4 regions of the Citricoccus sp. K5 genome follow, and region 1 is predicted to be linked to each of the others. Evidence: riboswitches for the same ligand, from Rfam matches in the RefSeq annotation. Region 1 holds a riboswitch; each other region holds the start of a gene.
The links. A riboswitch is a leader RNA that binds a small molecule or an ion and turns the genes downstream of it on or off. The one in region 1 is predicted to bind S-adenosylmethionine.
Positions count from the first base shown of each region.

Region 2: it holds a riboswitch for S-adenosylmethionine, as region 1 does, so the genes downstream of both, BOSE125_RS14940 (acyl-CoA dehydrogenase) here and BOSE125_RS02930 (O-acetylhomoserine aminocarboxypropyltransferase/cysteine synthase family protein) in region 1, are expected to answer to the same signal.
Region 3: it holds a riboswitch for S-adenosylmethionine, as region 1 does, so the genes downstream of both, BOSE125_RS14990 (AMP-binding protein) here and BOSE125_RS02930 (O-acetylhomoserine aminocarboxypropyltransferase/cysteine synthase family protein) in region 1, are expected to answer to the same signal.
Region 4: it holds a riboswitch for S-adenosylmethionine, as region 1 does, so the genes downstream of both, BOSE125_RS15025 (ABC transporter ATP-binding protein) here and BOSE125_RS02930 (O-acetylhomoserine aminocarboxypropyltransferase/cysteine synthase family protein) in region 1, are expected to answer to the same signal.

Region 1 covers NZ_LR732817.1:679,596-687,080, reverse strand. The annotation lists gene BOSE125_RS02945 (class I SAM-dependent methyltransferase) at 1-454, shown strand, start outside; gene BOSE125_RS02940 (DUF2231 domain-containing protein) at 460-1,020, shown strand; gene BOSE125_RS02935 (homoserine O-acetyltransferase) at 1,025-2,146, opposite strand; gene BOSE125_RS02930 (O-acetylhomoserine aminocarboxypropyltransferase/cysteine synthase family protein) at 2,163-3,527, opposite strand; SAM riboswitch class IV at 3,609-3,723, opposite strand; gene BOSE125_RS02925 (VOC family protein) at 3,924-4,580, shown strand; gene BOSE125_RS02920 (CPBP family intramembrane glutamic endopeptidase) at 4,667-5,521, opposite strand; gene BOSE125_RS02915 (phosphotransferase) at 5,668-6,780, shown strand; gene zapE (AFG1/ZapE family ATPase) at 6,777-7,485, shown strand, end outside.
Region 2 covers NZ_LR732817.1:3,312,585-3,320,069, reverse strand. The annotation lists gene BOSE125_RS14950 (LLM class flavin-dependent oxidoreductase) at 1-462, opposite strand, end outside; gene BOSE125_RS14945 (MFS transporter) at 459-1,889, opposite strand; gene BOSE125_RS14940 (acyl-CoA dehydrogenase) at 1,889-3,196, opposite strand; SAM riboswitch class I at 3,300-3,394, opposite strand; gene BOSE125_RS14935 (BTAD domain-containing putative transcriptional regulator) at 3,476-5,305, opposite strand; gene BOSE125_RS14930 (SDR family NAD(P)-dependent oxidoreductase) at 5,502-6,293, shown strand; gene BOSE125_RS14925 (hypothetical protein) at 6,348-6,707, opposite strand; gene BOSE125_RS14920 (DHA2 family efflux MFS transporter permease subunit) at 6,945-7,485, shown strand, end outside.
Region 3 covers NZ_LR732817.1:3,327,356-3,334,840, reverse strand. The annotation lists gene BOSE125_RS15000 (GNAT family N-acetyltransferase) at 1-734, shown strand, start outside; gene BOSE125_RS14995 (sodium:proton antiporter) at 794-2,482, opposite strand; SAM riboswitch class I at 2,598-2,717, shown strand; gene BOSE125_RS14990 (AMP-binding protein) at 2,730-4,913, shown strand; gene BOSE125_RS14985 (siderophore-interacting protein) at 5,051-6,304, opposite strand; gene BOSE125_RS14980 (heme ABC transporter ATP-binding protein) at 6,340-7,152, opposite strand; gene BOSE125_RS14975 (iron ABC transporter permease) at 7,152-7,485, opposite strand, start outside.
Region 4 covers NZ_LR732817.1:3,336,297-3,341,904, reverse strand. The annotation lists gene BOSE125_RS15035 (helix-turn-helix transcriptional regulator) at 91-378, opposite strand; gene map (type I methionyl aminopeptidase) at 482-1,264, shown strand; SAM riboswitch class I at 1,498-1,609, shown strand; gene BOSE125_RS15025 (ABC transporter ATP-binding protein) at 1,603-2,445, shown strand; gene BOSE125_RS15020 (aliphatic sulfonate ABC transporter substrate-binding protein) at 2,602-3,621, shown strand; gene BOSE125_RS15015 (ABC transporter permease) at 3,618-4,535, shown strand; gene BOSE125_RS15010 (OsmC family protein) at 4,632-5,348, shown strand; gene BOSE125_RS15005 (sodium:solute symporter) at 5,345-5,608, shown strand, end outside.

The DNA.
Region 1 (7,485 bases):
GCCCCATCATCAGCCATCCGCCGACGAGATGGTGCGGGTCTGCCGGCCCGGCGGAAGGATCGCCCTGCTGAGCTGGACTCCGGAGGGCATGGTGGGCGCGCTTTTCCGGACCATGAAGCCGTTCGCACCGGCGCCACCACCCGGGGCGCAACCGGCACCCTTATGGGGCAGCGCTGACCACCTGGCCGAGCTCTTCGGCGGACGGGTCCAGTTCCACTCCGCCGATCGTGGGGTCTTGGAGGTCACGGCCTTCCCGCGACCCGGTGACTTCGCCGCGCACTTCACCGCGTCCTACGGCCCCACCATCTCCACTCGGGCCCATGCCAGGAGCCAGGGCCTGCTGGACGAATTCGACGCCGCGCTCGATGACCTGATGACGACCTGGAACCGCGGAACCGCCGACGCAGCCCGGTTCGAGATGGAGTACCTGCTCTCCGTCGGCACCAGGAGCTGAACCCCATGCGCAGGACAACGGACTCAGAACCCCTCTCGGCAGCGATGTTGCGCACGGTGGCCGAGAGTTCCACGGCGGAACGCCTGGCCGAGGCCCAGCGATTCGTCTACGGGCCGATCCTCGACCGGGTGCGCCACAGCCCCTTCCACACCAACGCCCTCGGCCACTCGATACACCCGCCCCTCACCGACATCACCCTCGGTAGTTGGATGGGGGCCTCCCTCCTCGACCTGGCCGGCGGGACGCCGTCACGCCGCGGCGCCACGCTGCTGGTCTCGGCGGGGTTGCTGGCCGCGATTCCGACAGCCCTCGCCGGCGCTGCCGATTGGACGGAGACCGAAGGGGCCGATCACCGGATCGGCGCGGTCCACGCGCTGGGAACGGACGCCGCCGTCTTCCTGTTCCTGGGATCTCTCGTCGCCCGCCTCCGCGGCCGTCACGCCCTCGGGGTCGGACTGGCTGCGGCCGGCAACGCCGTCGCGGCATCTGCAGGCTTCCTCGGCGGCCACCTGGCCCTGACACGGGGCACCGCGGGCCGGGCCGGGCCGACTGAGCGCGTCGGGTGAGGACCTAGAGTCCGAGCACCCGCGTCATCTCCGCGGCCACCTGGTCCAGGTCCGTCAGGAACCCGTCATGACCGATCGGCGAATCGATCATGTGCACCGGCACGTCACCGGGCAGTTGGCGGGCGAGCTCCTGGGACTGGCCCGGGAAGTACAGGCGGTCGGACTCGACGGCGGCGATGAACGGTGTCACCCGGATGGAGCCGAGCACCTCCGCCTCCGGCCCGCGGCCGCGGGAGACGTCGTGGCTCATCAGGGCCTCGGTCAGCACCAGGTAGCTGTTGGCGTCGAAGCGCTTGACCAGCTTGGCCGCCTGGTAGTCCAGGTAGGACTCGACCTGATAGCGCCCCTGCCGCCGGACCGGCTCGCCGAACGGGTTCTCCTCGGGCTGCGCGGCGCGGCCGAAGCGGGCGACCATGTCCGGTTCGGACCGGTAGGTGATGTGCGCGATCTTGCGGGCGATGCCCAGGCCGCCGTCCGGCGTCGGGCCCGGGTAGTAGTCCCCGCCGCGGAAGTTCGGGTCCAGGTTGATGGACTGCACCTGCGCCTGGGCGAAGGCGATCTGCTCGGCGGTCGAGTGCGCGCCACAGGCGATGACGGCCATGCCGGCCACACGGTCGGGGTAGGTCGCAGCCCACTCCAGGGCGCGGGCGCCGCCCATGGAGCCGCCGATGACCGCCTGGAAGCGCTCGATGCCCAGCGCGTCGGCCAACCGCGCCTCGGCATGGACGGAATCGCGGATGGTGGTGAACGGGAAACGTGAACCCCAGGGGTCACCCTCCGGGTCCAGCGAGGACGGGCCGGTACTCCCGTAGCAACCGCCCAGGATGTTCGGGGCGATCACGAACCAGGTGTTGGTGTCGATGGCGCAGCCGGGGCCGACGACGCCCTCCCACCAGCCCTCCTCCGGATCACCGGAGGAGGCCGCCACGTGCGTGGACCCGGTCAGGGCATGCAGCACCAGCACGGCGTTCGACTTCTCGGCGTTGAGCCTGCCCCAGGTCTCGTAGGCGATCTCCGCCTCCGGCAGATGCCCGCCGGTCTCGAAGTCCAGGGCGCCGATGAGCTGGGTGCGAAGGCCGCCCTCGGGCAGGCCTGTGGCAGTCGGCTGGGGGGTGGTGGTGGTCATGCGAATACCTCCGGACCTAGGCGCTCACGTCGGCCGCGGCGAAGCCGTTGTCAAGATCGGCCAGGATGTCCTCGATGCTCTCCACACCCACGGACAGGCGGACCAGGCCGGGGGTCACGCCGGCGGCACGCTGCTCCTCCTCCGTGAGCTGGGAGTGCGTGGTGGACGCCGGGTGGATGACGAGCGAGCGGACGTCGCCAATGTTGGCCACGTGGTGGTGCAGCTGCAGGGCGTCCACGAACCGGGCCCCGGCCTCGCGGCCGCCGGCGATCTCGAAGGAGACGAAGCCGGCCGGACCCTGCGGCAGGTACTGCTTGGCGCGCTCATGCCACCGGCTGGAGGCCAGGCCGGGGTAGATGACCGTCTCGGCCAGGGCGTGGCCCTCCAGGTACTCGGCCACCTGGCGGGCATTCTCCACGTGGCGCTCCATGCGCAGGGACAGCGTCTCCAGCCCCAGGTTGAGGAGGAAGGCGTTGAAGGGGCTGATCGCACTGCCGTAGTCGCGCAGCAACTGGACCCGCGCCTTGAGCACGAAGGCCAGGTTGGCGCCGAGGATGCCGTCCACACCGAGGTCCCGGGCGAAGACGATCCCGTTGTAGCTCTCATCCGGGGTGTTGAAGCCCGGGAAGCGCTCCGGCTGGGCGGCGAAGTCGAAGGTGCCGCCGTCCACGATCACACCGCCCATGGCCGCGGCGTGGCCGCCGAGGTATTTGGTGGCGGAGTGGACCACGATGTCCGCGCCGTGCTCGATCGGACGCAGCAGGTACGGGGTGGCCAGGGTGTTGTCCACGATCAGCGGCACCCCGGCCCCATGGGCGACGTCGGCGACGGCGCGGATGTCCAGCACGTCCCCGCGGGGGTTGCCGAGGGTCTCACCGAACAGCGCCTTGGTGTTGTCCTGAATGGCGTTCTTCCACCCCTCCGGGCTGTCCGGATCCTGCACGAAGGAGGTGGTGATGCCGATCTTGGCCAGGGTGTGCTTGAACAGATTCTGGGTGCCGCCGTACAGCGAGGCGGACACGACGATGTGGTCACCCGCCCCGGCGAGGTTGAGGATAGAGAAGGTGGTGGCGGCCTGGCCCGAGGCCAGCAGCAGTGCCCCGACCCCGCCCTCCAGGGCGGCGATCTTGCCCTCGACGGCTTCCTGGGTGGGATTGCCGATGCGGGAGTAGATCGGGCCGAGGTCCTTCAACGCGAAGCGGTCCGCGGCGACCTCCGCGGAGGGGAAGTCGAACGAGTTCGACTGGATGATCGGCAGCACGGTGGCGCCGTAGGGGTTCTCCTCCGGGATCCCGGCATGGATCTGGCGGGTCTCGAAGCCCCACTGGGCCGGATCGGGGGCGGCCTCGGCGTTCGGGGTGCTATTGGGGGTGTCAGTCACGTGACGACTCCTGTCAGTCCAGGGCCACCTGCGTGATGCCGGCGGGCAGGGACATCGTCCAGCAACCCGACGCGGCGTGGTGGCCCGCGCTTGCCGGTGCCGGTTGGCACCTGCCTGGTCCTCACCCGGGGCACCCCACCGCGAGCTGGAGGGTTGCCGGCCAGCAAGCCGGGGCTTGATGCTGGCACTCATGACCTTCGTCAAGTCTGCCAGATCGGCTCCGGGGATTCATCCCCGTCCGCCCTGGGGCGTCGCATTGCGCCTCACGGGGCTTCTGTGGCCAGCGTGCTCGCGGGCGCCGACACCCGGCGCCCGCCGAGGGTCACTCCTGTGACCTCGAGCACATTTCAAGTGAGGTTAACCTAACCTGTCCGTGACTGAAGAAAGTGCGACGATATGGGCATGATGCGCCTGGATCACGTCTCGTACGCCGTTGGACCCGAAGAAGGACTCGCCGCCACGGTGGCCCGCCTCGCCGAAACGCTCGGCATCGAGCGCGTCAAGGGCGGTGTTCACCCCCGTTTCGGCACGCGCAATGCGATCTTCCCGCTGCGCAACCGCCAGTACCTCGAGGTGGTCGAGGTGCTGGACCACCCCTCCTCCGAGAAGGCTCCGTTCGGCCAGGCCGTGCGCGCCCGCTCCGAGATGGGCGGCGGCTGGATGGGCTGGTGTGTCACCGTGGACGACCTCGCACCGTTCGAGGAGCGCTTGGAGCGCCAGTCCGTGCCCGGCAACCGCAAATTCCCGGACGGCCGGGAACTCACGTGGCGCCAGATCGGCATCAAGGGCCTCATCGCCGACCCCCAGGTCCCATATGTCTTGCGCTGGGATGATGGCACCGAAGACCTGCACCCCTCGCAGGCCCACACACCCCAGGCCGAACTGTCCTCCATCACGATCGCCGGCTCCCGCGACCGCGTGCGCGGCTGGCTGGGCCTGGACGATCCGGACGAGACGGTCGGGGACCTCAACGTGGTCTTCGAATCGCCCTCCGGCACCCCCGGCATCCTCGAGGTCACCTTCGAGACCCCCAAGGGCACCGTCACGCTCTGACTCCACGCACCACCCTGCGTTGAGTCCGGAGGGATTCACCTCTCAGCCCCGATAAACGTGAATCCCTCCAGGCTCACGTCACGGATTCAGGTGCTGAACAGGCCCGCCGCCGCCAGCAGCGGGTACGCCACGAATCCGGCGGCATCCAGGAGGAAGTGCGCGATCACCAGCGGCATCACCCTCCGGTATCTCAGGTAGACCGCGCCGAACACCAGCCCCATGAGCAGATTGCCGATCCCGGGCCCCACCCCCTGGTAGAGGTGGTAGGCGCCGCGCAGGACGGCGCAGCCCACCAGCACGGTGACGGGATTCAAGGGAACGACGGCGCCGCTCGCCCAGGTGCGCAGCCCACCCTCACTGCCGGGCCTGTTCGGATCGAGCCCGGCGCGCCGCTGCTGCAGGTAGCCGAGCCGGTCGAAGAGCCACGCCATCACGATGATCTCCTCCAGCAGCCCGTGCCGCAGCGCGGAGAACAGCAGCACCGGGGTACTCCACCAGTACTCGGTCAGGGCGCTGCCAACGATGGCCGTGGTGACGCCGGCGGCCCGTCCGGCCGCGTAGACCGCCAGGGTCCCGAGGCCGATCGCCAGGAACAGTCCGATTCCGAGGACCACGTCCCTGCCCGGCCGGCGGAAGTCCAGGCCGAAGGTGCGGAGCGGGTTGCGCCCCCGGATCCACACCAGGTGCAGCACCAGCAGCACCGGGACCAGGGCGAAACCGATATCCAGCAGCTGGTACATCAGGTCGAAGTACTGCCGATCGTCCAGCGCCGGGTTCAGCGTGGTGGTCTGCCCGGACAGGGGCGCCTGCGTCCACTTGTCGATGAGATTGACGATCGCGTAGACGGCCGACTTCCCCAGGGACAGCGCCAGCACAATGGCGATCTCCCAGCGGACCGTCCGGGCAGAGGGGGCCGCCAGGGCCTCGAGCCCTCCTGCCACTACCGGACGGGTCGGCGGAGTCGGGGCGTTCGGAGACGACGAAGCTGGGGTGGTCACCGCCCCAGTGTAGGAGTGCCCGAAACCCCTGGTCTTCCGACCCCTCGTCCCACCCCGGCCAGAGCCGGCCATCGCGCTACCGTGGATCCATGGCTTCCGCACCGACTCCTGACGACGTCGCCGCCGCCTGCGCCGCGGCCGCCCGGCCCTTGGCCTCTGCCCTCGCCGCGGATGACGGACTCGCTCGCCGGCTGTCCGAGGCGGACTGGCCTGCCGGCGTGATCGACGAGGGCGGTCAGTTCCACCGGGTGCTCGTGCTGCCCGGCGTGGGCGCCGTGCGGATGACCCGCACCCATGAGGCCGCGGCACACCTCAACGACCGCATGGCCACCCTGCAGATCCTCAGCACGACGGCGGCGTTCCCCTTCGCTGTGCCCGTGCCGCTGACCGAGGTGGTCGGGGAGGCGGACGGACTGCCGGCGGGGATGGCCGCCGTGGTACAGGAGTACCTCCCGGGCGAGGCGCACCCACCGCACACCGGCGAGGTGCCGGTGCTGCGCGAGCTGTGCCGGACGCTGGCAGGAATCGACACCACTCCCCTGGCGCCACACCTCGGCCCGCCGTTCGCCTACCGTGGCCCCTGGACCGCGGAGAAGGTCGCTGCAGTGCAGTCGGTGCCGTCGGTGCTGGCGGCGTCACACGGGCCCGGCGTCTGGACCGACGGGTCGCCGGAAGCCCCCGGAGGCGCGGTCTCAGCGGACCGCTGGGCCGAGACGGTCGCCACCCTGACCGCGACGCACACCGCGTGGACGGAGGATCCAGTGGTGACGCCGTCACTGGTCCACGGGGACCTGGCCGGGCACAACATGCGGTGGCAGCGTTCTGCCGCCGAAGGGGTCGGACGTGACGGAGATGACAGAGAGCGCTGGCACCTGACCGGGATCCTGGACTGGGACCTGGCCGCCGTGTGGGACCCAGCACTGAACCCGGCCTACCTCGCGCTGTGGCACGGCGAGGAGAAGCTGGAGGCCATTGCCCGTGACGCCGACGAGGCCCTCCGGGGACGGGTGTGGCTGGGATGGATGGCCCTGGAGACGATCTACGATGCCTCCCTGCGTGAAGGGCCGGCGAGCGATATTCCGCCGGCGAACTGGCCCAAGCTGCTGCCGAAGGTGCTCCCCCGCATCGAGCGAGCCGCCGAGGCGCTGGGTCGGTGGCAGGCCGAGCAAGAGCCGGCGGCCGGCGCGGTAGACGGCCGGTGAGCGGCCGGCGTCGGGAACGGGGTCCGTGGCCGCACCTGCGGGAGACGACCCTGACGGCCGCACTGGAGTCTGACGGCAAGGTGTTGGATGCGGGGCAACGGGCCACCGTGCAGTTGCTGACCGGGCGGAGGATCACGCGCGGGGTGTACCTGCACGGCGGGGTGGGGCGCGGGAAGACGTGGCTGGGCGCGGAGTTCTTCAACGCGCTCGAGGTGCCGAAGCTGCGGCTGCACATGCATGCCCTGCTGGGGCAGGTGAACCAGGTGGTCGCGAGCGCGCAGGCTGGCCAGCCGATCGGAATCGACCACGCGGTGGCGCGGATCGTCGGGGACGCCCGGCTGGTGTTCATCGACGAGTTCCACGTCCATGACGTCGGCGATGCAATGCTGCTGCGCCGTGTCCTGCCCGGTCTGCTCTCCCTGGATGCCGGGCTCCTGCTGACCTCGAACTACCCGACCGACGGCCTGCTGCCGGACCCACTGTTCCACCACGCGATGGTGCCCGTGATCGAGATGATCCAGTCCTCCCTGACCGAGTGGCAGATCCCGAACGGGGTGGACTACCGGCCGTTGAACGCCAGCTCTGGCCGGGGCGCGGGCTTCGCCTCCGTATCCTGGACGGTCGCCGGATCGCCGGGGCCGACGGCGGCCGGGACCTCCGCTCGCGTGCCAGTCGGGTTCAGCGGGACCCGGCAACTCGAGGTTG
Region 2 (7,485 bases), 2.6 Mb from region 1:
ATGCGGGATCTGCTGGTCCATACCGAAGTTCCGGGCCGCTGAGTCCTGGTAGGAGGTCACCACGTTCCAGGCAATGCGGCCGCGGGTCAGGTGGTCCAGGGTGGCGAAGGTACGGGCCAGCAGGTATGGCGCCTCATAGGTGACGGAGGCCGTGATCCCGAAGCCGAGGCGCTCGGTCACGGCAGCCATGGCGGGCACCACCACGAGCGGATCCAGCAGCGGAACCTGCACGCCGCCGCGCAGCGTGGCGTCGGTGGAGTCCCGGTAGACGTCATACACGCCGGGGATGTCCGCCAGGAAGAGTGAGGCGAATCCGCCCCGTTCCAGGGTGCGGGCCAGCCCGGTCCAGTACTCCAGGGTGTCGAACCCGGAAGCCCCGGACTCCGGATGCCTCCACAGGCCCGGGGACTGGTGCACCGGGACCATCATGTCGAAGGCGTTCAGGAGGAGGGGGCGGGTCATACAGTCGTCCTTTCAGACGTTCTCTCGGTGGGGCGATCGGGGTCAGTTGCGGTACCGGCTGTGGTGCCGACTGAGGCCTGGTGCTCGGGGGACAGCGCGGGATCGCCCGCCACCGGGACGGCGTGCAGGTCCGTCAGCTCCGTGCCGCGCTGCTGGCTGGCCGGATCCTTCGCCGCGAGCGCGGCGGCGACGGAGATGACGGACAGCACCGTCAGGTACCCGGCGATCAGCCACGGGGCCTCCCCGCCGGCGGCGAACAGCAGGGCGGCGATCATCGGCATCAGCCCGCCGCCCAGGACGGTGCCGACCTGGTAGCCCAGGCTCACGCCCGAGTACCGGACGTGGACGGGGAACTGCTCGGCGAACCAGGCCGCCTGCGGCCCGTAGATCGCGTCATGGATGACGTTGATGCCCAGGATCACCACGAGGGGCAGGAAGGCGAGCGGGCCGGCGTCGAGGAAGGCGAAGAGGACCCAGCCGAAGACCCCGATGGCGGCGTAGGCGGCCGCGGACATGATTCGGCGGCCGATCCGGTCGGACAGCCAGCCCCAGAACGGCGTGGAGAACAGGCCGATGGCCGAGGCCACCATCACCGCCGTCACGCCCGAGGCACTGTCCCCGCGGACATCTCTCAGGTAGGTCAGCATGTACACGGTGACGAGGTAGTAGATGGCGTTCTGGGCCAGGCGCAGGCCGATGGTGACCAGCAGTGGCCGCCGGTGATGGACCAGCAGCTCCTTCAGGGGTGCCTTGGCCACGTTGCCCGAGGCCTGGTGCTCCAGGAACTCCGGGGCATCGGCCACGCCGAGCCGGATCCACAGGCCCACGGCCACCAGGAGGGCGGAGAGCAGGAACGGGATGCGCCAGCCGAAGGCGGCGAACTGCTCGGCGCTCATGATGTTCTGCATGATGAAGAACGCGCCGGTGGCCAGCAGCATGCCGGCGGAGGAGCCGATCTGGGTGAAGGATCCGAAGAAGCCGCGGTGCCGTGCGGGAGCGTGCTCCACGCTCAGCAGCGCCGAACCGCCCCATTCGGCCCCGGCGGACAGGCCCTGGAGGATCCGCAGGAACACTAGCCCGACGACGGCCCACCAGCCGATGACCTCGAAGGTGGGCATCAGCCCGATCAGGGTGGAGGCCACCCCCATCAGCACCAGGGACGCCACGAGCAGCGCCTTGCGGCCGATCCGGTCCCCCAGGTGGCCTGCGATGATCCCGCCGAGCGGCCGGGCGATCACCCCGACGGCGAGGGTCGCGAAGGAGGCGACGATGCCGCCGAGTTCGGTGGCCATCGGGAAGAACTGGACGTTGAAGATCAGCGCCGCAGCCGTGCCGTAGAGGTAGAAGTCGTACCACTCGATGGTGGTGCCGGCGAAGGCGGAGGCCAGGATCCGCTTCTTGCCGGAGAGGATGTTCGTGGCGCCCATCAGCCCTGGCCGCCCTTCGCATCGCCGATCGCATTGAGGCCCTCGGGCAGGGTCCCGTTGATCCAGTAGTCCCCCAGGGACCGGGCACGGAAGGCGATGGGGTTGTGCGTGGCCACGGTCTGGGCGTTGCGCCAGTGGCGGTCCATGGCCTTCTTCGTGGACGTGGCGGAGGCGCCCACGGTGAGGAACAGGTCCTGGGCGGCTCCGATGCCCAGTTCGGGCACCGTGATGGTGGCGTGTTCGATGGCCAGCTCGGAACCGTAGAGCTCGGCGGGGACGTCTCCGGTGAAGTCCGGGCGGTCGGCCCCGACGGCCTCGGCGGCCGTGATGCCGGCGTCCAGGGCGCGGGCGGCGTGGAGCACCGTGGCCTCGGCGGTGAAGGCCTTCGCGGCAATGCGTCCGGCGGCCTCCTGGATCAGCGGATCCTCGCGGAACGGCAGGCCGGAACCGGTGTTGAAGGTGCGTTTGCGGGAGGCGATGGTCGCCACGGCATCCCGGCGGGAGGCGCGGGCGATCCCGGCCAGGACCGCCAGCAGCACGAGTTGGAAGAAGGCGGCCTCGTGAACGGCCTCGGCGGAGCCCGGCACGCGGTCGAGCACCCCGTGGGCGGGGACCGTGACCTTCGTGAAGGTCGCGGTTCCGGTGCCCGTGAGCTTCTGCCCGAAGCCGTCCCAGTCGTCCTCCAGGACCACTCCCTCGGCGTCGGTGGCCACCACGGCGAACTGACGGCCGTCGAGCGGCCCGCCGTCGGCGTCGGCACGGGCGGCCGAGACGCGGGTGTAGTCGGAGAAGATGGAGGCGGTGGCGTAGAACTTCTGTCCGTTGAGCTCCATGCCGCCGGCGGTCGGGGTCAGCGTGGTGTTCAGACCGCCCAGCGCATTGCCGCCCTTCTCCGTGGAGGCGTTGCCCACCGTGGCGCCCGCCAGGACCAGCGGATACCAGACGTCCTGGACCTCCCGCGGCTGGAAGCGGAGGGCCTCGAGGAAACCGTAGTGCGAGCGGTAGATGTGGGCCACGTTGGAATCGGCCTCGGCCAGGTCGATCAGCAGGTGGAAGAAGTCCTGGAGGCTGACCTCCGGACCACCGTGGGCCACGGGGACCCTCAGGGTCCCGAACCCGGCTTCGTCGAGGCTCCGGACGGCGTCGAAGGGCAGCTCGCGGTTCAACTCCCGGGCCAGGGACCCCGCCGCGATGTCCTCGAAGAGCGGCTGGAAGTGCCTCTTGAGACCGGCGTAGTCCGTGGGCAGGCCGCCGCTGAGGTTCGCGCCGGGCTGGACGGCGGCGATGGTGCGGGGTGTCGCGGTCATTCGGTGGTCCTCTCGGTCTCACCGAAGGATTCCCGTGGCGGGGTCCAGACCGTGCTGGGTCATTCGAAGCGACAACGTTCAGGGAACCGCTTCAGCCGTGGGATCTCCATCGGTCCTGGCGGTAGCACCCGGCTGGGGAATCCCCACGGGTTGCTGCGGCGTCGACGAGCCAGGTCTCTCGGCCGCTCTGGATGGTTACCCGCCCACGTTAACGGACATCGGCGCTCCAGTGCTGTGTCTGGCGTCACGTCGCTTCACACAGTGTGTCGAGGGAAGTACTCAGCTCCGGCCGTCGAACGCAGCCGCCCTGAGCCGGTCAAGCAGCGGTGCGATCGGGCCGAGGTCGATGGCCCCGCTGCCGCCCGCTCGCTCGCCTGCCGCTGGCAGAAGGGCGTCGTACGCACGACGAGCGGCGAGGTCGTGTCCGCTCTCGACCGCCGCGAGGCCCGTCAGGAACCATGCCACCTCGAGCATCAGGTCGTCCGGGGGATCTGGAACCGCATCGAGAGCGGCGGCGGCCTCCTCGCGCCGCCCCTGCCTGGCCAGGAGCAACGGCCTGGCCCACGGTTCGTAGGGTCCGAACCGGCTGTCAGGGAGCTCCGTCCCGGTTCGAACAGCCCGGGTAAGTTCTGCCAGTCCGGACAACCCGTCCCTGAATCCAGGCATCTCCGTTCCTTCCGGTGGTGGAGGGCGGCCCATGAAGGACCACCGGAACCACGCGGTGAAGACAGAAGCCAGCGGACGATCGAAGCGTTCTGCGAGTGCGTCGATGAGGTCGGCCTGCCGAGAAGCCGCCGCTACGTCGTCGAGGGCACAGAGCGCCTGCATCCTGATCAGTCGTCCCTCGATCTCGAAAGTCGGCAATTCCGCGCCGACGGCGGCAGCAACGATCTCAGCACCGAGCATGTCGCGAGTCCCTGCCTGGCCTGCCGTCTCGAAGCTCTGCAGATAGCGTGAGCTGAGGGCAAAACACAACAGGGCGGCGTCGCCAAGCCGCCGTGCGATTCGCTCTGCCTCGGCAGCCTCGGCGAGTCGGTTCGCGGTGCCACGGGACTCCATGGCGATGGTGGCGAGGAGTCGCGCCCGCAACCGGTCAGATGCGCCAAGCGGCAGGGCCGTCAGCGTTCGGAGGGCCACCTCGACGATCGCCGTCGAACGCGCGGGATCGTCCGACCTGGTCCAGCTTCCCGGCACGTCGAAACCGCCGATGACTCGGGCCGCCACTTCCGGATCGCCGACATGCTCGGCGGCGGCGATCACGGCGGTGCGCTGTTCCGCCGCCACCTCAACGGCGCCGGAGACCGCGAGGAGGGGCAGGAGCGCAGTGGCGCTTTCGAGTTGGGTCCGCTGACTGGTCCGTGCCTGGACTGCGGCGGTCCGCATCAGAATTGACCCGCCGTCCTGGACCTCCAGTGCCGGATCCTGACGCAGGATGCCGCGTTCGAGTTCGGTCAACCGCTCACGTGGATCGGCCCCGGGGCTCCCGATGAGAGTGGTGCGGGCACGGGCGATGATGTCCAGAGCTTCTCCCGGGCGTGCAGACCGGTACAGGGCAAGGGCGAGCAACCTCCAGCCCTCTTCCCGCCACGGGAACTCTTCGATCTGAGCCTCGAGCAGCGCCACGACGTCGTGTGGCCGACCCAGCGTGAGGCGAATTTCTGCCAGTTGCTCCACGGCTCCCGCCCGCAGTCTCTCGACCCGAGCCCTCTCACTCTTGGCCCACGGTTGCCGTCTGAACTCCTCGAAGGCAGTTCCGCGCCACTCGTCCAACGCGGCAGACAACAACGGTTCGCTGACTTCGGGGCTCCTGCCGTCTGCGGCCCGAATGGCCTGCTCGGCGCGCCAGAGATCGACCGCCGCGGGCACGGGCCTCAGGGCATAGCCGTCACCCTCGGTCACGAGAATCTCCGAAGGGACTCGCGGAGGACGCTGTGGCTCGAGCACTTTCCTGATCTCACCGACGAACGTTCGCACGGCCCCCACCGCGCCGTCAGGGGGATCTTCCCACAAATCCTCGACCAGCCCGCCCGTGGACACTGCCCGCCCCTGCGCGGTTATCAGGATCCCGAGGATCTCGCGATGCCGGGCCCGGGAGAGGCGTAGGGGCACGCCCTCGATCTCGGCACGGACCTGACCGAGGACACAGATCCGAAGCTCGCTCACCCGCTCATGTTACTTATCCGCCCTCGTCCACTGATTCAGGGCTGATCCAGGTGCGGCACCGTGGCGTTCAACGGTGCTGACGGTGTGGGCACCGCCGGCGATCGCCGCCGTGAAACGTGGCCAAGAGGCTTGAAGGAGAAGAATGAATCTGCAGCTCAGCGGGAAGAAGGCGTTCATCAGTGGTTCCTCCCAGGGGATCGGCTTGGCGATTGCGAGAGCGTTGGCCAGAGAAGGCGCTGACGTGACACTCAACGGCCGGGATCCCTTGAAACTCTCCGATGCGGTTGAGTCGTTGCGGACCGAGTTGCCCGAGGTCGCCGTCGAAGGCGTGGCTGCCGATTTTTCCGATCCGCGTCAGGTGGATCGACTCTGCTCCGGGTTGACGGACATCGACATCCTCATCAACAACGTCGGACTCTTCGAGGTGAAACCGTTCGACGGCATCTCGGACGAAGACTGGCGGCTGTACTTCGAAGTCAACGTGCTCAGCGGGGTGAGACTCGCCAGGCGGGTGATGCCGGCGATGCTCGCGCGGGGATGGGGCCGGATCATCTTCGTGACCAGCGAATCGGGCGTGAACATTCCGGCCGACATGATCCACTACGGCACGTCGAAATCGGCCATGGCTGCGGTGGGGAACGGGCTGGCGAAACTCACCCGGGGCACCGGTGTGACCGTGAATTCAGTCCTGGGCGGCCCGACGTACTCGGACGGCGTCGCTCAGACGATCGAGGCGCTGGCCGCCCTGCGGGACGTCTCGGCAAGCGAGATGAAAGGCGACATCATCGCCACGAACCAGACGTCCCTACTGGAACGGTTCATCGAGCCAGCCGAGATCGGGAACATGGTGGCCTTCTTGGCAAGTCCCTTGGCCTCCGCAACGAACGGATCAGCGGTACGGGTCGATGGAGGTGTCCTGACGACGCTGTTCTGACCGCGCACTGACCACCCTGACCTGCCCCCTTCGAACGGGGCTCCCCGCCCATCGTCAGGCTGTGCGTAACCCTTCTGGCGCAGGAAACGGCAGGTGGAACTCCTCAGCGCCGGCACCCACCGCGGAAGCTGCCCCGAACTCGTCGGCGACCACCACGATCCCGTCGGGGCTGGCCTGGCTGATGCGCACGGGGCGCTCGGTCCCATCGGCCGACCGCAGTCGGTGACGGTCCGCGAGGAAGCCGAGGCCCCGCGCGTCGAGCCTCTCCTCCGCGTCCAGCCACTCGATCGGCTCCTCGCTCAGCGGGCGGCCGAGGATGTCCATGGGACGGAACCCGCCGCCGTCGGGCACGATCCAGCCGACGGGCTCACCGTCCTCGCGACGGTGCTCGATCCAGTCCTCGGGAAGCGCCATGCGGCAGACGGTAGCACCCCGCACGGCTGCCTGACATTGCCCAGGAACTACCGCGGACAGGTGGACCGTGATGAAGACCTCTGCCATCGAGCAGCTTTGGATGCGACGGTTCCGCGGGAATAACGGCACACTGGACGAGTGTTGCACTCCCGGAGCCCACTGGCTCCAAGTGCTTGTCAAGAGAGGAACGCCGTGTCGACTTCGGCTGCCAGAACGCCCGATGCCACGCCCGACGTGATGACCCAGAAATCCGCTGAACCGACCGTTCCCGCCGGGGCGTCGCGGGTCATCTGGCTGCTCGTGGTCGCCGCCTTCGTGGTGATCCTCAATGAGACCGTCATGTCCGTGGCCCTGCCGGAGCTGATGGGCGAGTTCGCCATCAGCGCCTCGATCGCCCAGTGGATCACCACCGCGTTCATGCTCACGATGGCCGTGGTCATCCCGATCACCGGCTTCCTGCTGACCCGGCTGCCGCTGCGCACCGTGTTCCTGATCGCCATGGCCAGCTTCCTGCTGGGCACGCTGGTGGCCGGACTGGCGCCGACGTTCCTGGTGCTCGTCCTCGGCCGCGTCATCCAGGCCGTCGGCACCGCCATCATGATGCCGCTGTTGTTCACCACGGTGCTCAACGTGGTGCCCGCCCACCGCCGCGGCCGGACCATGGGCGTGATCTCGATCGTCATCGCGGTGGCCCCGGCCACCGGTCCGACCATCGGCGGCGTCATCCTCGACGCCCTCAACTGGCGGTGGATGTTCTGGATCATGCTGCCGATCGCCG
Region 3 (7,485 bases), 2.6 Mb from region 1:
TGATCCCGACTGAGCCCATGGGGGCTCCGGTCACCGATACGCCCACCAACATCGTCAGGGACCCGGCCGCCGTGGCGCGGGTGCACGAGCGACTGCTGGTCCCGAACTTCCCACCCCGGGAGTTGGTCTCGGTGGAGGAGCTGCTCGCGGACGTCGCCCGGGGCTCGGCCACGGTGCACGTGGTCGGCGGCCCCTCCGACCCCGTGGCCGTGGCCATCACCGCCACCTTCACCGGCTCCCCGGCCGTGCTGCTGAGCTACGTCGCCATTCGCGCCGACCAGCGGGGACGAGGCGTGGGCACGGCGCTGCTGGCCGGGCTGCTGGCCGGCATCACCGCGGACCCTGAGGTCTCCGTGGTGCTCGCCGAGGTGGAGCACCCCACCCATCATCAGGCCCACCCCGTCCACGGGGACCCGGCCGCGCGGTTGCGCTTCTACGCCCGCCTCGGTGGGCAGATCCTGGACGTGCCCTACTTCCAGCCGCCGGTCGACGAGACGCAGGACGCCGTCTACGGCATGCTCCTGCTCGTTCTGGCCCCGCCGGAGCGCTTCGTCCGCGGGCAACGGCTGCTGCCGGAGGCCGGACTGGCCGCAGCCCTGGAGGAGTTCATGGCCGGGACCGATCCAGAGCGGTATCCCGTCGGCTCCGTGCTGGAGGCCGCCGGCCATCCCGAGGGCGTCCGGATGCTGGCCGTCGAGGAGCTGGGCCGCGCCCCGGTGTCCCACCGCCCGTGAGCCGAGGGCGGCCGCTGCCGGGACGGGGTCCCCCGCCCCAGGCTCGGACCGTCCCGCGGCTACTGCATCCGCGTGGACTCCGCGTCGATGAAATGCTGCGCCCGTTGCAAGGTGTGCGAGGAGTAGGTGCCGCCGGCCCGCGCGTCGAGCAGGACGGACTGTTCCACGTCCACGAGCTGGCGGCGCAATTCGCGGTGCTGCTGGGCGTGACCGTCCGGATCGTCGTCATTGACCATGGCCGCCAGCGCCTCCGTGGCGGCCAGGCCCCTGCTCCGCGTCCGCTCCAGCACCTCAGGGGCGAAGGGCTTGCCGTTCTCCCGCAGCAGCGCCTGATTGTCCAGGAAGGCCTGGCGGGCGGCGATGATCTCCTCGGCCAGGCGGGTGACCTCGCGGCCCTCGGCCACCTCGCTGGTGCCCTTGATGCCCAAGACACGGATCAGCAGGGGCAGCGTGCCGCCCTGGACCACCAGGGTGATGATGGCGACGGTGAAGGCGATCAGGATCAACTCGGCCCGGTAGGGGATGTCCGAGGGCAGCGACTGGGCCGCCGCCAGGGTGACGGCCCCGCGCATCCCGGACCAGGCCAGTACGGCACCACCGCGCCACCCGAGGCTGTGGGTGGCCTGGAACTGCGCATCCGCACGCCACCGCTGCAGCCTCGACGCGCGCCGTGGATTGGCGTCCTGCTCACCCTCGGCGACGGCTTCCAGGGCGGCGTCCAGTTGCTCGGCGACCTCGGGTATCCGGCGCTGACGGGCCCGCAGGTGCGCGATCAGCGGGACCACGAACAGGATGCGGACCCCGAAGAGGATCACGGTGCAGGCGGCCGCGAGGGCAACGGCCATCCACAGCCCCCGGCCGGAGGACTCGGCATCCGCGACGATCGAGGTGATCTCGAAGCCCATCAGCAGGAACACGCCGTTCTCCAGCAGCAACTGGATGGTCCGCCAATTGGTGCGGTCGGTGATGCGGTCCACGGCACTGAAGCGTTTGGGCGCCTGATGGCCGGTGACCAGCCCGGCCGCCACCACAGCGATGACGCCCGAGGCGTGCAGGTTCTCCGCCGGCATGTAGGCCAGGAACGGCACGGTCAGGGAGATCGCGGTGGTGAGCACCGGCTGCTGGCGGATCCGGGACCGGGCCCACACCGTGAGGCCGCCGACCAGCAGCCCGACTGCCACCCCCGCGATGACCGCGTAGGCGAAGTCACCGATGGCGCCCCAGAACGTGATGCTGCCGGCGGTGGCGGCAATGGCGGTGCGGAGCATGACGAGCGCCGTGGCGTCGTTGACCAGCCCCTCCCCCTCGAGGATCATCACCAGCCGCGGCGGCAGCCCCAGCTTCTTGCCGATGGAGGTCGCAGCCACGGCGTCCGGCGGGCTGATCACGGCCCCCAGTGCCACCGCCGCGGCGAAGCCGATGTCCGGCAGCACCCACCAGATCAGCCAACCGGTGGCGAAGGCGGAGGCGATCACTAGCAGGACGGACAAGGCGCTGATCGTCTCGAGGTCCCGGCGGAAATCCGTGATGGGGACGTTGACCGCGGCCGAGTAGAGGATCGGCGGCAGCGCGATCATGAGGATCCACTCCGGCTCCAGCAGGATCCTGGGTGCCCCGGGGATCAGGCTGCAGCCGATGCCGACGATGACCAGCAGGATGGGTGCGGCCACGCCCAGCTTCGGGGCGAAGAGTGACACGAGGACGATGATCAGGACGCCGGCCACGGCCAGCAGTGCGAATTCTTCCAAGGGGCCTCCCCGTTCCGGTGGCTGGCGTCACCACTGCCCGTCCAGACTAATCCCGGCGCCGTAGCACGGCTTCACCGGTTTGGTACGGGCCCGGGACCCGGACGTACAGTGGAATCGACCATCCCGAGCGGCCGAGAGATCTGGCTCTGTGACGCCGCAGCAACCCGTGGTCGACGCCGGCCCCTTTCCGGGCTCGGCATCGGCCACCAGGTGCTACCGCCAGATTCGATGGAAAGAAGGTTCTGTCTTGTCTGTTGCCCCGAACACCACGACCACCACCACCGCCGAAACCGGCGCCTCCCCCGCTCCGCTGCCGGGCCCCCTGCCGGGCTCTGTCCTGAACGCCGCCGACACCACCGCCCACCCAGGCCGCCCCGGGAACCTGCTCCACGGCGGCCTGGGCGACGGCCAACCGGTGGACGAGGCCGACCGCCTCGCCTTCTGGGACCAGGCCGCGCGCCGCCTCGACTGGCAGACGCCGTGGAACAACACCCACTCCTGGACGGCCCCGGACCCGGTGGCCGAGCGCGGTCCGGAGATCCGATGGTTCGAGGGCGGCACCCTCAACGTCGCGGTGAACTGCGTGGACCGGCACGTGACAGCCGGCCGCGGTGACAAGGTCGCGCTGTACTTCGAGGGTGAGCCCGGCGACCGCCGCGCCGTGACCTACGCGCAGTTGCAGAAGGAGGTCAGCCAGGCGGCGAACGCGCTGACCGAATTGGGCATCGGGAAGGGCGACCGCGTGGTCGTCTACCTGCCCGTGCTGGTGGAGACCATCGTCATCACCCTGGCCTGCGCCCGGATCGGCGCAGTGCACTCGCTCGTGTTCGGCGGCTTCTCCGCCGAGGCGCTGAAGTTCCGCGTGGAGGACACCGGCGCCAAGCTGCTGGTGACCTCCGAGGGCCAGTTCCGCCGTGGGAAGGCCGTCCCGGTCAAGGCCAACGCGGACGAGGCCGTCTCCGGTGAGAACAACATCGAGCACGTGCTGGTGCTCAACCGCACCGGACACACAGATGTGGACTGGGTCGAGGGCCGGGACGTCTGGTGGCACGAGATCGTGGACCGCCAGCCGGAGACCCACACCCCCGAGTTCTTCGATGCCGAGACGCCGCTGTTCATCATGTACACCTCCGGCACCACGGGTCAGCCCAAGGGGCTGGTGCACACCTCCGGCGGGTACCTGGTCCAGACCTCCTGGTCCTACGACTACCTGTTCTCCAACCCGGATGTCACCGCGCGGGATCAGGACGTCCACTGGTGCACGGCGGACCTGGCCTGGGTCACCGCCCACACCTACGAGATCTACGGGCCGCTCTCCAACGGCGTCACCCAGGTCATCTACGAGGGGGTGCCGAACGCACCGCACCCGGGCCGGCACTTCGAGGTCATCGAGCGTTACGGCGTGACCTCGTACTACACGGCGCCGACGCTCGTGCGCTCCCTCATGGGCTGGTTCCCGGAGGGCATCCCCACGGACTACGACCTGTCCTCCATCCGCCTTGTCGGCACCGTCGGCGAGGCCGTGAACCCGGAGGCCTGGACCTGGGCGCGCACGCAGATCGGCCGGGACCGGCTGTCCACGTTGGACGGGGAACTCCAGGAACAGACCAACGACGCCGGCGCGCAGGTCCCGCGCGATGGTTCCGTGGGCGTGCCCATGGTGGACACCTGGTGGCAGTCCGAGACCGGTGCGACCATCCTCTCCCCCCGGCAGGACGATGAGCGGTTCAAGCCCGGCTGCGGTTCCCGTCCGCTGCCGGGCGTGGACGTGGCCGTGGTGGACGACTCCGGCGCGCCCGTGGCCGCCGGCCTGCAGGGCAAGGCCGTGATCACCCGCACCGGGCCGTCCATGGCCCGCACCGTCTGGGGCAATCCACGGCGCTACTTCTCCTCCTATTGGAAGGACTACGCCGAGCAGGGCTGGTTCCTGGCCGGGGACGGCGCGAAGTATGACGAGGACGGGGACATCTGGATCCTGGGCCGCATCGACGACGTCATCAACATCTCCGGCCACCGCCTGTCCACCATCGAGATCGAGTCGGCACTGGTCTCCCACCCCGGCGTGGTGGAGGCCGGCGTCTGCCCCGTGCCGGATGCCAAGACCGGGCACGCCGCCGTCGCCTTCGTGGTGGCCCACGCGGGCTACGCCGAGGGGGGCGGGGCTGCCGTGCCGGAGGACTGCACCCCGGCGGAGGCATTGCGCCGCCACGTGGGCACGGTGATCGGCCCGGTGGCCAAGCCGCGGGAGGTGGTCTTCGTGCCGGACGTGCCGAAGACGCGATCCGGCAAGATCATGCGGCGACTGCTGACCCAGCTCTACGAGGGCACCGCCCTGGGGGACACCACGTCCCTACAGAACGAGCCGTGCGTCGGGCAGATCGCCGACGTCATGGCCGGTCGATCACCGTCAGGGCAGACTCCAGCCCGGTGACTCCGCGGTGACCTCCCGGTGACCCTGCAACCCCTCCGCTGGGTGGTCAGATCCCGTCGCGGATCCGCGCCGGATCGCCACCGGAATTGACCACCCAGGGTGCGGGGCGCCGTCGCCCTGCACGCGGCCCGCAGCTGTCAGTCGTCGGCCTGGCCGTAGGTCCAGTACGAGGACAGGGACAGCATCCTGCGGTCCACGCCGCGCTCCTCGGTCAGATGCCGGCGCAGGCGCTTGACCATGGACTTCTCCCCGTGGACGAAGGCGTGCACCCGGCCGGCGGGCCACTCGGACCTGCCGATCCCCTCCACGGTGGCCGCCAGCTGCGAGCGCCCGAGCCGGTACTCACCGCCCCGGTGCAGCCACGTCACCTCGACACCTGAGGGCACCGTCAGTTCCCATTCGTCGGCGGGTCCGCCCACCTCGATGAAGGCCTGCCCCACGGCACCATCCGGCAACGCGGCGAGCGCGGCGGAGATCGCGGGCAGGGCCGATTCATCCCCCACGAGCAGGTGAGCGTCGGCGGTCGGGTCCGGGGCGTACTTGCCGCCCGGGCCGGCGAAGGCCACCGGATCTCCCACCTGCGCCGCCGCGGCCCACGGCCCGGCCACCCCGGAATCCCCGTGCAGCACGAAGTCGATCACCACGGTCCCGGCCTCGTCGTCCACCGAGTGCACCGTGTAGGTGCGGCGGACAGGGCGCTGGTGCTTCGGCAGTGACTTGCGCAGCGCCTGCACGTCGTAGGGCGGGGTCAGACCCAGGGCCGGGTCAACGAAGAGGATCTTCACGTACTTGTCCGTGAAGTGGTTGTCCCGGAAGTCGGCGAACCCCCGTCCCCCGAGGGTCAGCCTCTGGAAGTGCTCCCCCAGCCGCTCGGTGGAGACCACGTCCAGGACCACCTGCCTGCCCTTGCGGCGGTCCGACGAATCACGGGTCTCCACGGGCCCCAGCGCCCCGTGCCCCGTCACGCCGTCCCGGACATCGCCATCCGCGTGGCCGTACTGGCCGTACTGGCCGTCGTCGCTGCGCTCCTGGCGCACGCCATGCCGGTGGCTCCTGCGGTGGTGGTGGTCGTCCTTGCCGTGCTTGCCATACTTGTCCCGCTTCCCGCGCTTGCTCACGGTGCCGCCGGCCGCCACCTGCTCGCGCAATCGGGCTGCCTTCAGGGCGTACTGCGCCGCCTTGTACTCATACTTGGCCACGGCATAGCGTTCCCGGGCCGCACGGTACCGCTCGTACGCTTCTGCGGCATTCGGCTCGGAACTCCCGCCCGCCGGCCGGCCACTCCCTGCCGCCGGTCCCGTCGCCGCGCTCGGTGCCGCTGGATTCCCTGCCGCCGCGCTCGCCGTCTCCGGGCTCTCTGCCGTCGGGACATTCTCGTCTGTGCTGCCCATGGGTCCTTCCTGTGGCACGTCATCGTGCCTCCAGTTCAGCCTAGGGTCTGCGCCGAGGAGCCGATAGGCGCGTCCGCCAGCCGCCGCGCCCCGGACCGGTCCGGCAGCACGCGGGTCACACCGTCCAGCTCGAGCACCTGGATCGGTGTCCCGTAGACCTCACTGAGCAGCTCCGCGGTGCAGACCTCGGCAGCGGGCCCGTCCGCCACCACGCGTCCCTGGTCCAGCACCACGATCCGGTCCCCGTACACGGCGGCGGAGTCCAGGTCATGGAGCACGACGGCGACCGCGGCACCCTGCGCTGCCAGCTCACGGCAGAGCATCAGGGTGCGTTCCTGGTGGGCGATGTCCATGGCGGAGACGGGCTCGTCCAGCAGCACGGTCCGGCCCTCCTGGGCCAGCACCCTCGCCAGGGCCGTGCGCTGGCGTTCGCCACCGGACACCACGGTGACGGTCCGCCCCTGCAGGTGGTCGATCCCCACGGAGGCGATCGCTCCGTCCACCACGTCCTGGTCCTGGTCCGCCCGTTCGGTGCGCCGCCAGGCGTTGCGTCCCATCTCCACGACCTCACGGACGGTGAACGGGAAGGACACCGCGGAGTCCTGAACCATCACGGCCCGGCGCTGGGCCGAGTCCTGGGGCTTCCACCGGGCCACCGGGGTCCCATCCAAGCTGACGGCACCCCGGCTGGGCTGGATGTCCCCGGAGAGCACGGAGAACAGGGTGGACTTGCCGGCGCCGTTGGGTCCGATCACCACGGTGACCTCGCCGGGACGCATATCCACGCCGACCCCGTGCAGGATCTGGCGTCCGTTGATCTCCACGTGGACGTCCTGTGCCTCGAGCATCAAAGAGTCCCCTGCTTCTTGAGGGACTGACGCAACAGGATGAAGAACACTGGTCCTCCGACCACGGCGGTGAAGATGCCGATCGGCATGTCCGCGAAGGGGATGACGGTGCGCGCGGCCACGTCCGCGAGGGAGAGCAACATGGCCCCGCCCAGGGCGGAGAGCGGGATGAGTCCCCGGTGGGAGGGGCCGATGACGAGCCGCAGGGCGTGCGGGACCACCAACCCCACGAAGCTGATGTGCCCGGCGTAGGCCACGGCGGCGGAGGTCAGCACGGCCACGGCGACGATGGACACCACGCGCAGCCGCCCCACGTTCACACCGGCATGCTGG
Region 4 (5,608 bases), 2.7 Mb from region 1:
AAGCCGGTCTATGGTGCTCCGTGTCAAATGCGCTCACCGGTACCGGCCGGATACGGGTGACTCGGGGCGGCCCCGGACAGTCATCGGAGGTCAGAGTGGTCGCAGCTGGCCCCATCGCCGGAGTTCCAGCGTCTCGGTGAGGGTGATCTCGGCCCACACCGCGTCGAGTGAGAGGCCGAGGACCTCGGCGATGGCCGCAATGGTCGGGAAGGCCGGCGTGGCGACCCGGCCTGATTCGATCTTCCGCAGCGTCTCGGGCGACACCCCGGCATCGAGCGCGACCTCGAGCATCGTGCGCTCCGCCCGAGCACGCCGCAGGAGGGCGCCCAGGCGCTCCCCACGCTCGATTTCTGCAGCACTCAGCGGCAACCTCACCATGGACTCCATTCTAGTTCCAGGTCCGGGATAATATGGCCGGTATAGTTATTGGAACCGGAGATAGTTGTCGGCATCCCAGAGAAGTCCCGTGAAAAGGCAGCGCATGATTGAAATCCTGACCCCCGCCGAGCTGGATCGGGCCCGTGACTCCGGCGCCCTCGTCGCCGAGATTCTCCAAGCCCTGAGGAGCAGGGCCGCCATCGGCACGAATCTCCTGGAAATCAACGAATGGGCCCGCGTCCTGATCATCGAGGCCGGGGCAACCTCCTGCTACGTCGACTACGAGCCCTCCTTCGGGCGGGGGCCCTTCGGGCACTACATCTGCACGGCTGTCAACGACGCCGTGCTGCACGGCAAACCACATGACTACACACTGGCCGACGGCGACCTGCTGACCCTCGACCTCGCGGTCACCCTGCGCGGCATCGCCGCCGATGCCGCCATCAGCTTCATCGTCGGCGATGCCCGCCCCGCCGAGAGCGTCACCTTGATCGAGACCACGGAGCGCGCCCTGGCCGCAGGGATCGCCGCGGCCGGGCCCGGAGCACGCATCGGCGACCTCTCCCACGCCATCGGCTCTGTCCTCAGCGAGGCCGGGTTCGCGGTCAACACCGAGTTCGGCGGCCACGGCATCGGCTCCACGATGCACCAGGACCCTCACGTCCCCAACACCGGGCGGCCCGGGCGCGGCTACGTCCTTCGCCCCGGACTGCTCCTCGCCCTGGAGCCGTGGGCCATGGTGGACACCGATCGACTCGTCACGGATGCCGACGGATGGACGCTCCGCAGCGCGACCGGCTGCCGCACGGCGCACAGCGAACACACGATCGCCATCACCGAGGACGGTGCCGAGATCATCACGGTGCCTTCTCCCGTGCGGGATTGAATCCCTCTGACGTCACATTTCGTCCTGCAGCCCCTGCTCGCAGCCGCTGGGCCGACATCGGCTTCGAAAGTGCCCCCATATGACGCACCATGACGTCAAGCGATCTGCGGCAGAGTAGGCAACAGGGACGGGGAAAACACCGCCGTACAGCCCCTCGACGCCGGTGAACTCGGGATTCGTGGGCTGTTCCGCGCTTGACATGGATACCGCGTGTTCTGCTTCACTGGATGAATCAACCATCCAGAGCGGCCGAGAGATCTGGCTCCGTGACGCCGCAGCAACCTCCCGCGTTTCTCCGGGAAGGTGCTCATGCCAGAGCCGATGGAGCGTGATTCACGGTGACTGCCCTTGCCGAGTCCCTGCCCGGTTCCAGCGTCCTGACGGCGCCGCCGGCCTCGACCACCAGCCTGGCGGTGGAGTTCCGCGATGTCGGCCGGTCCTTTCCGGCCGCCGCCGGCGCACGCACCGTCTTGCGAGACATCAACCTCACCGTGGAGCCGGGCGAGGTCCTGGCCATCATCGGTGCCTCCGGCTGCGGCAAGTCCACCCTGTTGCGGGCCGTGGGCGGCCTGGACACCGGCAACACGGGGCAGATCCTGGTCGGCGGGTCCGCCGTCCGGCCCTACGACTCCCGCACCGCAGTCGGGTTCCAGGAGCCCCGCCTCATGCCCTGGCGCACCATCCACCAGAACGTGGCCCTGGGCTTGCCCCCGAACACGGGCCGCGCGGAGGGCCGCGAGAGCGTCGACCGATTGTTGGAACTGGTGGGCCTGGCCGAACACGCCACCCTTCGGCCCCGGGAGGTCTCCGGCGGCATGGCCCAGCGAACCTCGCTGGCTCGTGCCCTGGCCCGGCGTCCTGGCGTCCTGCTATTGGACGAGCCCTTCGGCGCGCTCGATGCTTTGACGCGATTGCGGATGCAGGACCTGTTGCTGGACATCCATGCCAAGACCGCCACCACGGTCCTGCTCGTCACCCATGACGTGGACGAGGCGCTCCAGCTGGCCGACCGGATCCTGCTGCTCGGCCAGGACCCCGCCCCGGGCGCGGCCCCCGGTGCCACCACCCGCACGATGGTCACCGTCCCCGGTCAACGGCCTCGGGATCGGGGTTCGGCCGAACTGGCCCGGCTCCGATCCGAATTGTTGGCCGGACTGGGCGTGGACGCCCACCGCCACTAGCCGGACCCGGCCAGGGCACCGCTGCGAGCATCCCCCGCCTCCACGTCGCACGGCCCTTTCTGCACGCCCCCCTCTGTACCCGCTGTACCCGACCAATTGCCCCGCGCCACAACCCCTGCCGGCCCGGGAAGCACCGCACCCTTCGAAAGGCACCCCATGCGCTCACGAATCACCCTGTCCGCCGCCACCCTCGCCATCGCGGCTCTCGCCCTCACCGGTTGCGTGGCCGGCGAGGGATCTGGTGGTGAGGCCGCCGAAGCCGGTGCCGGCGGTGGTGCCGAGGGTGGCGAGCTGAACATCGACTACGCCACCTACAATCCGCTCTCCCTGGTCATCAAGGAGAAGGGCTGGCTGGAGGAGGAGCTCTCCGACGAAGGCGTCAGCGTCAACTGGATCCAGTCCGCGGGTTCCAACAAGGCCAACGAGGCCCTGCGTGCCGAGGCCATCGACGTGGGCTCAACGGCCGGCTCCGCCGCCCTGCTCAACCGCGCCAACGGCACCCCGATCAAGACCATCAGCCTCTACTCCCAGCCGGAGTGGGCCGCCCTGGTCACCTCCGCCGATTCGGACATCACCGAGGTCACGGACCTGGTCGGCAAGAACGTGGCGGCCACCAAGGGCACCGACCCCTACTTCTTCCTCATCCAGGCCCTCGGCGAGGCCGGCGTGGACGAATCCGACGTCACCGTGCAGAACCTCCAGCATGCCGACGGCAACGCCGCCCTGAACAACGGATCCGTGGACGCCTGGTCCGGGCTGGACCCGATCATGGCCGGGGCCGAGGCCGAGGGTGCCGAGCTGTTCTACCGCAACGTCGACTTCAACACCTACGGCTTCCTCAACGCCACGGAGTCCTTCCTCGAGGAATCCCCCGAGCTGGCTCAAACGGTGGTGGACGTCTACGAGCAGGCCCGTGAGTGGGCCCTCGAGAACCCAGAGGAGACCGCGTCGATCCTCGCCGAGGTGGCCGGCCTCGAGCAAGACGTGGCCACCATCGTCATCGAGGAGCGTTCCAACCTGGACGTGGACCCGGTCCCCGGCCAGGAACAACTGGACGTCCTTGAGGTCGTCGGCCCGATCCTGGTGGAAACCGGTGACGTGGCCAGCCAGGAGAACGTGGACAAGGCCCTCGCCGAACTCCTCGAGCCCTCGTTCGCCGAAGAAGCCACGCAGTGAGCTCCCTCGTCTCCCCCGAACACCTGACCCCGGCATCGCATAGGGCTGACGAGGTGGCGGGGCGCCGCAACCGGGGCTCGACGCCGGCCGGCCGGGGTTACGGCTCGAGCTCCCGGAACGGCGGTGGTCCCGCCACCGGCCGGGGCACCCGCGGGATCTTGGGCACCCCGGCCGGCCGGGCCGTCGTCGGGCTTCTGCTGCCCGTGGTGCTGGTCGTCGCCTGGTGGGCTGCGACGGCTGCCGGCTTGTTCTCGCCGGTGCAGCTTCCCTCGCCGGCCTCGGTGGTCAGTGCGGGGATCGATCTGGCCGCCGACGGATCCCTGTGGCACCACATCGCCATCTCAGTGCAGCGGGTGCTGCTCGGCTTCGTGATGGGCGGGGTCCTCGGCCTGCTCATCGGCTCCATCCTCGGACTCTCCACCTGGGCCGATGCCCTGCTTGCGCCCCTGATCGGAGCGATTCGCGCGGTGCCGTCGCTGGCGTGGGTGCCTCTGCTGATCCTGTGGATGGGCATCGGTGAGGACTCGAAGGTGACATTGATCGTGATCGGCGCGTTCTTCCCGATCTTCACGAACGTATATGCGGCGCTCAAGCATGTGGACCCGCACCTCGTGGAGGCTGGCCGCGCCTTCGGCTATCACGGCCTGCGCCTGCTGCGGACCGTCCAGTTGCCCGCCGTGGTGCCCTCCGTGTTCTCCGGCCTGCGGCTGGCGCTCGCCCAGGCGTGGCTGTTCCTGGTGGCCGCGGAACTCATCGCCTCCTCCATGGGCCTGGGGTTCCTGCTCACCGACTCGCAGAACAATGGCCGTACGGATCGATTGGTCCTCGCCATCATCCTGCTCGCCGTGATCGGCAAGATCACCGACTCGATCCTCGGTTTCGTGGAGCAGAAGGCCAATAAGCGCTGGGCGTGACGCCGGCGAGGTTCGGATCCATCACTTGCGGGCAGAGAACAGTACGGTTCCCTGCCCGCAAAGTGGTGTTCGCCTGGGGGTCCTACAATGACGGCCGTGTCCTCCTCTGAGCCCTTCCGAGAACCGTCCCGAACACCCTCCCGTTTCAGCGAAGAACCCCTCGACGCCGAGTCGAAGACCCTCCGCGCCGCCGGAACGTGGACCGGTCGGCAACAGACGCGGGTGAGCGTCTGCGAGTTCGAGTTCACCGTGGACGAGCCCGAGTCGGTGGGCGGCCGCAACCAGGGGCCCACCCCCATGGAGTACCTCGCCGGTGCGGTGGATGCCTGCATCACCGTGACCGCGGAGCAGGTGGCCGCCCGGCGCGGCCTGGAGCTGACCGGGATCAACACCTATTCGCTCGCCCGGCAGGACCGCCGCGGCCTGGCCGGTACCGCGGACGTCCAGCCCTACTTCCACCGCTACCGGCTGCAGCTGGCCATCGGCACCCCCGAGACGGACGCCACGGCCCTGCGGGACTTCGCGGCCGCCGTCGAGCACTCCTGTCCCGCCGTGAACCTGCTGCGGGACGCGGGCGCGGGCCTGACCGTGGCCTGGACCTTCGCCGGGCGGACCGTGGACCATGACGCCGAGGCCGCCTGCAATCGGGCCCTCGGCTACCAGCCGCGGATCGGCCCCGTGGACGCCCCGGAGCCCGTGTTCACCTGCGAGAACGCCGACGCCGGACACGAGGCCTCCAGCGCGGCCGAGCCCGGTGCACCCGAGCCGGGCGCCGACGTCGTGCCCGGTGCCGGCAGAGAACCCCGCGCATGACCGCCGCCGGACTCTGGACCGTGGCGCTCGCCCTCGTCTACACCGCCTGGCTCGTGGTCGGCGGGCGGATCATGGTCCGCCGCCAGGAGACCGGCAAGGGCGGATTCTTCGTGGGCGGGCGCTCCTTCGGTCCGTGGACCGTGGCGTTCTGCATCACCGGGCTGTTCTCCGGCTCCTCCTACATCGCGATCGTGGAACTGAGCTACCGGACCGGGATCTCCGCCGTCTGGTACGGCGTGGCGGAGACCGTGCAGATCCTG